2 regions of the Lactiplantibacillus paraplantarum genome follow, and region 1 is predicted to be linked to the other one. Evidence: a T-box and tRNA genes for the amino acid it is inferred to sense, from the RefSeq annotation. Region 1 holds a T-box; the other holds one or more tRNA genes.
The links. A T-box is a leader RNA that pairs with one kind of tRNA and senses whether it is charged. The one in region 1 lies ahead of ileS (isoleucine--tRNA ligase), so its partner is inferred to be a tRNA-Ile.
Positions count from the first base shown of each region.

Region 2: it has a tRNA-Ile gene. The T-box ahead of ileS (isoleucine--tRNA ligase) is inferred to sense a tRNA for this amino acid. The anticodon was not compared.

Region 1 is NZ_CP032744.1:1,942,847-1,947,214, reverse strand. Features, by position in the region: gene LP667_RS09535 (cell division protein SepF) at 1-128, shown strand, start outside; gene LP667_RS09530 (YggT family protein) at 147-401, shown strand; gene LP667_RS09525 (YlmH family RNA-binding protein) at 425-1,210, shown strand; gene LP667_RS09520 (DivIVA domain-containing protein) at 1,228-1,923, shown strand; T-box leader at 1,956-2,168, shown strand; gene ileS (isoleucine--tRNA ligase) at 2,238-4,368, shown strand, end outside.
Region 2 is NZ_CP032744.1:489,071-493,438, forward strand. Features, by position in the region: rRNA gene LP667_RS02295 (16S ribosomal RNA) at 379-1,945, shown strand; tRNA gene LP667_RS02300 (tRNA-Ile) at 2,032-2,106, shown strand; tRNA gene LP667_RS02305 (tRNA-Ala) at 2,149-2,221, shown strand; rRNA gene LP667_RS02310 (23S ribosomal RNA) at 2,381-4,368, shown strand, end outside.

The DNA of each region.
Region 1 (4,368 bases):
TTACCGGGACAGTTTTCGCGATTAATGGTGAAATTGAACGGATCGGTGATGAGATTTTTCTCTGTATTCCAGAAAATTATGAAGTCTCTGGAAGTACCACGAGTCAGTTTGATACGAGCAAATTATAAGGAGTGAGTGGCCTGTTAGTGACGATTATTAGTCGGTTATTTCAACTATACCAATTAGCCATTGTGGTTTACATTTTGATGTCCTGGTTCCCGGGAGCTTATAATACCCGTGTGGGCCAGTTTTTGGGTCAGATTTGTGAACCGTTTCTCAGTATTTTTCGGCGCTTCATTCCCGCAATTGCCGGACTGGATTTTTCACCGATTATTGCGCTGTTAGTGCTCCAATTAGCTGAAAGTGGCTTGTTTTATCTTTTAACTTTGATAATGTATTAAATTAGAATAACGAGGATAGTATCGTGAATGATAACTTAAAACAACATTTTCGCGATAGTGAAGCCCCATTTATTGAACAGGTCACTGGTTGGCTACGGCAAGTTGCTGATCAGTATCGCCCAATCCTAACGGCGTTCTTGAATCCACGTCAGATTTATATTGCGCAAACACTGGCAAATCAATTGGATGATGTGCGCATGCGGGCTTTTGGCGGTTTTGAAGGGGCAGAGTTGCAACGGATTTTGTTTTATCCGGTGTACTATGAACCTGAGATGGCTGATTTTCAAATCACACTGTTTAACATTGTCTACCCTGTCAAGTTTGCTACCTTAAAGCATGGTCAAATATTGGGGACATTGGCAAATGCCGGGGTTGAACGGGATGTCTTTGGGGATATTGTCACTAATGGTGAGACTTGGCAGTTTGTATGTGAGACTGAAATGGCAAACTACTTTAGTGATCAAATTGATCGTTTTGGTAAGACAAAAGTTCATCTGACGGAAGTACCATTGACCGAGGTGGTCACGCCGGAAGATGATTGGGAAACCATAACGACCACGGTCAGTTCACTACGAGCGGATAATATTATTAAGGCAGCGTTCAACTTGTCGCGGCACCACGCTAAAGAACTAATTGAGGGTGCCAAGGTGCGGCTCAATTGGGCTGATTTGCCGAAAGCGGATTACGAATTAGCATTGTTAGATATGCTGAGTGTGAATCATTATGGCCGTGTGCGGCTTGCCGAGATTAGCGGCGAGACTAAGAAAGCGCGGCTGCGAGTAACGTTAAATCTTATTCATAGTAAATAGATATTGGAGGAATTCTAATGGTGTTAAGTCCAGATGACATTCATAACAAAGAGTTTTCAACGAAACTACGTGGTTACAATATTGACGAGGTCAATGATTTTCTTGAACAAATTATTAAAGATTATCAAATTACCTTGAAGCAAAATAAGGACCTCCAAGAGCGGCTGGATGCGAGTGAAGGCAAGTTGAAATATTTCAACGAGTTGAAGGATTCCTTAAATCAATCCATCTTGGTTGCCCAAGAAGCTGCGGATAAAGTGAAGACGAACTCTAAGAAGGAAGCCGACATTATTACTCGTGAAGCACAAAAGCAAGCGTCTGATATTGTGAGTGAAGCAACCGACAAGTCAAACCAAATGATTGATGAAGCTTCCCAAAAAGCTAAGCGGTTATCCGTTGAAACTGATGATTTGAAGAAACAAACGCGGGTCTTCCGTCAGCGTCTCCAAGTGATGCTTGAATCGCAGTTAGAAGTAGTTAAGAGCAAGGATTGGGATCAATTACTTAGTGAGACGAATACGGCTGATTATGCTGAAATTCAACACGTCTTAAAGGAAGATAACCTTGACAACTCGGGTGATGCGAGCGTAAACTCAGAAGCAACCGTTGAAATTACGGAAGCAACGAGTGGTGAGACCCCCGTTGCAGACGGTGGCGATCAAGCCCAACAGCAGACGGTGGTTATTTTCCCTGATGACAATACTAATGACTAATTAGGTGGATTGTCAGGCACAATTGAAGCGAATTGAATGTATTGAGGAGAACAGCAAACGATTAACTAATACGTCCAGAGAGCTGCCGGTAATGGAAAGGCGGTCGTCCCTTAGTCAATTGCAGATCATCTCCGAACGTTACCCTGAAATGAGTAAGGGTGGCCGGTCCATGGACGTTAACCATGCTAAGAGAGAATTTAAACAATTCTAAAATTGGGTGGTACCACGATAACTTCGTCCCTGGGTGGACGAAGTTTTTTTGTGTCTAAAATTCAATTAGCGATTGTTTGATAAAAAATTTAAGGAGTGAGAATATGCGCGTTAAAGAAACGTTAAACCTTGGTAAGACCAAGTTTAAAATGCGTGGCAACTTACCGGTCAAGGAAGTTGAACGACAAAATGTGTGGGCTGAAAACAAAGTCTACGAACAACGGCAAAAATTGAATGAAGGTAAGCCAAGCTTTATTTTACACGATGGCCCACCATACGCGAATGGTGACATTCATATGGGGCATGCCTTGAACAAAATCACAAAAGATTTCATCGTTCGTTATAAATCGATGAATGGATTCCGGGCACCCTATGTTCCTGGTTGGGATACTCACGGTTTGCCAATCGAACAAAAATTAAAGCAAGCGGGCTATGACCGTAAAAAGATGACGGATAATGAATTCCGGGAACTTTGTCGTAAGTATGCGCTGGAACAAGTTGATCGTCAACGTGACGAATTTAAGCGGTTAGGCGTGGCTGGTGAATGGGATAACCCATACTTAACATTAAAGCCAGAATTTGAAGCGGCCCAAGTGCGGGTCTTTGGTGCCTTTGCCAAACGCCACTTAATTTACCGGGGCCAAAAACCCGTCTTCTGGTCATGGTCTTCTGAATCAGCCTTGGCGGAAGCTGAAGTGGAATACCATGATGTTACCTCACCATCGGCCTTCTATGGCGAACATGTCATTGATGGTAAGGGTGTCTTAGACGATGATACTTACATGGTTGTTTGGACGACGACTCCTTGGACGATTCCAGCTTCGGAAGGGATCACCATTGATGCTAGTTTTGACTACGTGGTTGTGCAACCAGCTGGTGAAAGTCGTAAATTTGTACTTGCTGCTGAATTACTTGACGAAAATGCCGAGCGGTTTGGTTGGGAAGATGTTCAAGTGCTTAAAACGGTCAAGGGTGCGGAACTTGAAAACGTTTTATGCGAACATCCTTTTGATAATAGCCGTCAATTAGTGACGATGTTAGGCGATTTCGTTACGCTTGATTCCGGGACTGGTTTAGTGCATACCGCACCTGGCTATGGGGAAGATGACTACCGGATCGGTAAGCAATATGATCTGCCAGTCTTTGCGCCGGTTGATGACAAAGGGTTCTTAACGGCCGAAGCTGGCGATGATTTTGCAGGGGTCTTCTACGATGACGCTAACAAGATCGCACTGGATAAGTTGAAGGCTGCTGGGCTGTTGTTGAAATATATGCCATACGAACACAGCTATCCATTTGACTGGCGGACTAAAAAGCCAATTATCTTCCGGGCAACACCGCAGTGGTTTGCTTCCGTTGGTGATATGCGTGATGAAATTCTGAAGTCGATGGATGACGTTGAATTCTTCCCAGAGTGGGGTAAGAAACGCCTTTACAACATGATTCGTGACCGTGGTGACTGGGTCATTTCACGGCAACGGGTCTGGGGTGTGCCGTTACCAATCTTCTACGCTGAAGATGGTACTGCAATCATGGACGAGGAAACAATCAACCACGTGGCTGATTTATTTGGTAAGTATGGTTCGAACGTCTGGTTTGAACGCGATGCCAAGGACTTATTACCAGATGGCTATACCAATGAACATTCACCAAACGGCACCTTTACTAAGGAAACCGATATTATGGATGTTTGGTTTGACTCCGGGTCATCACACCAAGGGGTCTTGGCAGAACGGTCGTATCTTGACTATCCAGCCGACTTATACCTTGAAGGTTCTGACCAATATCGTGGTTGGTTCAACTCAAGTTTGATTACGAGTGTGGCCGTTTCTGGGCATGCCCCATACAAGCAAGTCTTGTCACAAGGCTTCACGTTGGATAATCAGGGCCGTAAGATGAGTAAGTCACTGGGCAACACGATTGCGCCAGCTGATGTCATTAAGCAGATGGGTGCTGAAATCGTTCGGATGTGGGTCGCTTCAGTGGATACCAGTTCCGACGTTCGGGTCTCGATGGAAAGCTTTAAGCAAGTGGCCGATTCCTACAAGAAGTTCCGGAATACGGTTCGCTTCATGTTAGGCAACACCGCGGACTTTGATCCGAAGGCCAACCGCGTCGCTTATGAAGATTTAGCAAGTGTGGACCAGTACATGGAAACACGTTTGAACCAATTCGTGGCTGAGACGAAGGACCATTACGATCATTATGATTTCTTGGATATCTACAAGAAGCTGA
Region 2 (4,368 bases), 1.5 Mb from region 1:
ATACCGTACATTGATAAAATAAATTAAATGACATGATATTATTGACTGGTTATTTTTGCATTTTAGGGCTTGCAATTTATCTGGATAATTGGTAAATTAGTATACGTTGTTGAGGCGCACAAAGCGGTTAGCCACTTGCTTCCAACGGAAATTAATTATAAAAAGTTGTTGACAAGATATTGATAACTTGATATGATGATTAAGTTGCGTTGAGGTAATCAACGAACGATTTAGACCTTTGAAAACTGAACAAAGTTTCGACGAATCAAATGTGTAGGGTCTCTTGATTTTGAATCAAGAGCAAAAACATTTGCGAAGTCAATTCGCTAGCAAATAAATTTTAGTACAACTTTAAATGAGCTTTTTAGAACTCATCATTAATTTGAGAGTTTGATCCTGGCTCAGGACGAACGCTGGCGGCGTGCCTAATACATGCAAGTCGAACGAACTCTGGTAATGATTGGTGCTTGCATCATGAATTACATTTGAGTGAGTGGCGAACTGGTGAGTAACACGTGGGAAACCTGCCCAGAAGCGGGGGATAACACCTGGAAACAGATGCTAATACCGCATAACAACTTGGACCGCATGGTCCGAGTTTGAAAGATGGCTTCGGCTATCACTTTTGGATGGTCCCGCGGCGTATTAGCTAGATGGTGAGGTAACGGCTCACCATGGCAATGATACGTAGCCGACCTGAGAGGGTAATCGGCCACATTGGGACTGAGACACGGCCCAAACTCCTACGGGAGGCAGCAGTAGGGAATCTTCCACAATGGACGAAAGTCTGATGGAGCAACGCCGCGTGAGTGAAGAAGGGTTTCGGCTCGTAAAACTCTGTTGTTAAAGAAGAACATATCTGAGAGTAACTGTTCAGGTATTGACGGTATTTAACCAGAAAGCCACGGCTAACTACGTGCCAGCAGCCGCGGTAATACGTAGGTGGCAAGCGTTGTCCGGATTTATTGGGCGTAAAGCGAGCGCAGGCGGTTTTTTAAGTCTGATGTGAAAGCCTTCGGCTCAACCGAAGAAGTGCATCGGAAACTGGGAAACTTGAGTGCAGAAGAGGACAGTGGAACTCCATGTGTAGCGGTGAAATGCGTAGATATATGGAAGAACACCAGTGGCGAAGGCGGCTGTCTGGTCTGTAACTGACGCTGAGGCTCGAAAGTATGGGTAGCAAACAGGATTAGATACCCTGGTAGTCCATACCGTAAACGATGAATGCTAAGTGTTGGAGGGTTTCCGCCCTTCAGTGCTGCAGCTAACGCATTAAGCATTCCGCCTGGGGAGTACGGCCGCAAGGCTGAAACTCAAAGGAATTGACGGGGGCCCGCACAAGCGGTGGAGCATGTGGTTTAATTCGAAGCTACGCGAAGAACCTTACCAGGTCTTGACATACTATGCAAATCTAAGAGATTAGACGTTCCCTTCGGGGACATGGATACAGGTGGTGCATGGTTGTCGTCAGCTCGTGTCGTGAGATGTTGGGTTAAGTCCCGCAACGAGCGCAACCCTTATTATCAGTTGCCAGCATTAAGTTGGGCACTCTGGTGAGACTGCCGGTGACAAACCGGAGGAAGGTGGGGATGACGTCAAATCATCATGCCCCTTATGACCTGGGCTACACACGTGCTACAATGGATGGTACAACGAGTTGCGAACTCGCGAGAGTAAGCTAATCTCTTAAAGCCATTCTCAGTTCGGATTGTAGGCTGCAACTCGCCTACATGAAGTCGGAATCGCTAGTAATCGCGGATCAGCATGCCGCGGTGAATACGTTCCCGGGCCTTGTACACACCGCCCGTCACACCATGAGAGTTTGTAACACCCAAAGTCGGTGGGGTAACCTTTTAGGAACCAGCCGCCTAAGGTGGGACAGATGATTAGGGTGAAGTCGTAACAAGGTAGCCGTAGGAGAACCTGCGGCTGGATCACCTCCTTTCTAAGGAATATTACGGAAACCTACACACACGTCGAAACTTTGTTTAGTTTTGAGAGGTCTAACTCTCAATTTAATAAGCGTTTTTTGGGCCTATAGCTCAGCTGGTTTAGAGCGCACGCCTGATAAGCGTGAGGTCGATGGTTCAAGTCCATTTAGGCCCATTGGAACCGAACCAGTTGGTTCCAATAAGTTGAATACCTCATGGGGAATTAGCTCAGCTGGGAGAGCACCTGCTTTGCAAGCAGGGGGTCAGCGGTTCGATCCCGCTATTCTCCATTGACGACGTTGGTCGTCATTGAAACTTGTTCTTTGAAAACTAGATAATATCAAATATATTTTTTCATAATGAAACCGAGAACACCGCGTTTTTTGAGTTTTTTATTGAAGTTTAATTATCGCTAAACTCATTAATCGCATTTACCGTTAGGTAAATGAGGTTAAGTTAACAAGGGCGCATGGTGAATGCCTTGGCACTAGGAGCCGATGAAGGACGGGACTAACACCGATATGCTTCGGGGAGCTGTACGTAAGCTATGATCCGGAGATTTCCGAATGGGGCAACCCAGCAGTTTTAATCAACTGTTACCACTAGATGAATTCATAGTCTAGTTGGAGGTAAACGCTGTGAACTGAAACATCTCATTAGCAGCAGGAATATAAAGAAATTTCGATTCCCTAAGTAGCGGCGAGCGAACGGGGAACAGCCCAAACCAAAGTGCTTGCACTTTGGGGTTGTAGGACTGAACATTTGAGTTACCAAAGAATTTGATAGTCGAAGGATTTGGGAAAATCCGCCATAGATGGTGATAGCCCAGTAGATTAAATCAAGTTCTCTCAGTTCAGGATCCTGAGTACGGCGGAACACGTGAAATTCCGTCGGAATCCGGGAGGACCATCTCCCAAGGCTAAATACTACCTAGTGACCGATAGTGAACCAGTACCGTGAGGGAAAGGTGAAAAGCACCCCGGAAGGGGAGTGAAATAGTTCCTGAAACCATGTGCCTACAATAAGTCAGAGCGCGTTAATGCGTGATGGCGTGCCTTTTGTAGAATGAACCGGCGAGTTATGATCCCGTGCAAGGTTAAGACTAAAAAGTCGGAGCCGTAGCGAAAGCGAGTCTGAAATGGGCGTTTTGAGTACGAGGTTGTAGACCCGAAACCAGGTGACCTATCCATGTCCAGGTTGAAGGTGCGGTAAAACGCACTGGAGGACCGAACCCGTGTAAGTTGAAAATTGCTGGGATGAGGTGTGGATAGCGGTGAAATTCCAAACGAACTTGGAGATAGCTGGTTCTCTCCGAAATAGCTTTAGGGCTAGCCTCGGAATTAGGATCATGGAGGTAGAGCACTATTTGGACTAGGGGCCCGTCTTGGGTTACTGAATTCAGATAAACTCCGAATGCCATTGATTCATATCCGGGAGTCAGACGATGAGTGATAAGATCCACCGTCGAAAGGGGAACAGCCCAGACCATCAGTTAAGGTCCCTAAATGTATGCTAAGTGGAAAAGGATGTGGAGTTGCATAGACAACTAGGATGTTGGCTCAGAAGCAGCCACCATTTAAAGAGTGCGTAATAGCTCACTAGTCGAGTGATTCTGCGCCGAAAATGTACCGGGGCTAAGCATACTACCGAAACCATGGATGCGACCATTAGGTCGCGTGATAGGAGAGCGTTCTAAGGGCGGTGAAGCAAGATCGTGAGGACTTGTGGAGCGCTTAGAAGTGAGAATGCCGGTATGAGTAGCGAAAGATAGGTGAGAATCCTATCCACCGAATGACTAAGGTTTCCTGGGGAAGGCTCGTCCTCCCAGGGTTAGTCGGGACCTAAGTCGAGGCCGAGAGGCGTAGACGATGGATAACAGGTTGAGATTCCTGTACTAGTTAAGTGCGTTTGAGCAATGGAGGGACGCAGGAGGCTAAGATGTGCATTCTGTTGGATTAGAATGTCCAAGCAGTAAGTCTTGTGAAGAGTCAAATGCTTTTCACTTTAAGGACAAGCTGTGATGGGGAGCGAAATTTAGTAGCGAAGCGTCTGATGTCACACTGCCGAGAAAAGCTTCTAGTGAGTACTTAACTACCCGTACCGCAAACCGACACAGGTAGTCGAGGAGAGAATCCTAAGGTGAGCGAGTGAACTCTCGTTAAGGAACTCGGCAAAATGACCCCGTAACTTCGGGAGAAGGGGTGCTGATCGCAAGATCAGCCGCAGTGAATAGGCCCAGGCGACTGTTTATCAAAAACACAGGTCTCTGCAAAATCGTAAGATGACGTATAGGGGCTGACGCCTGCCCGGTGCTGGAAGGTTAAAAGGATGGGTTAGCTTCGGCGAAGCTCAGAATTGAAGCCCCAGTAAACGGCGGCCGTAACTATAACGGTCCTAAGGTAGCGAAATTCCTTGTCGGGTAAGTTCCGACCCGCAC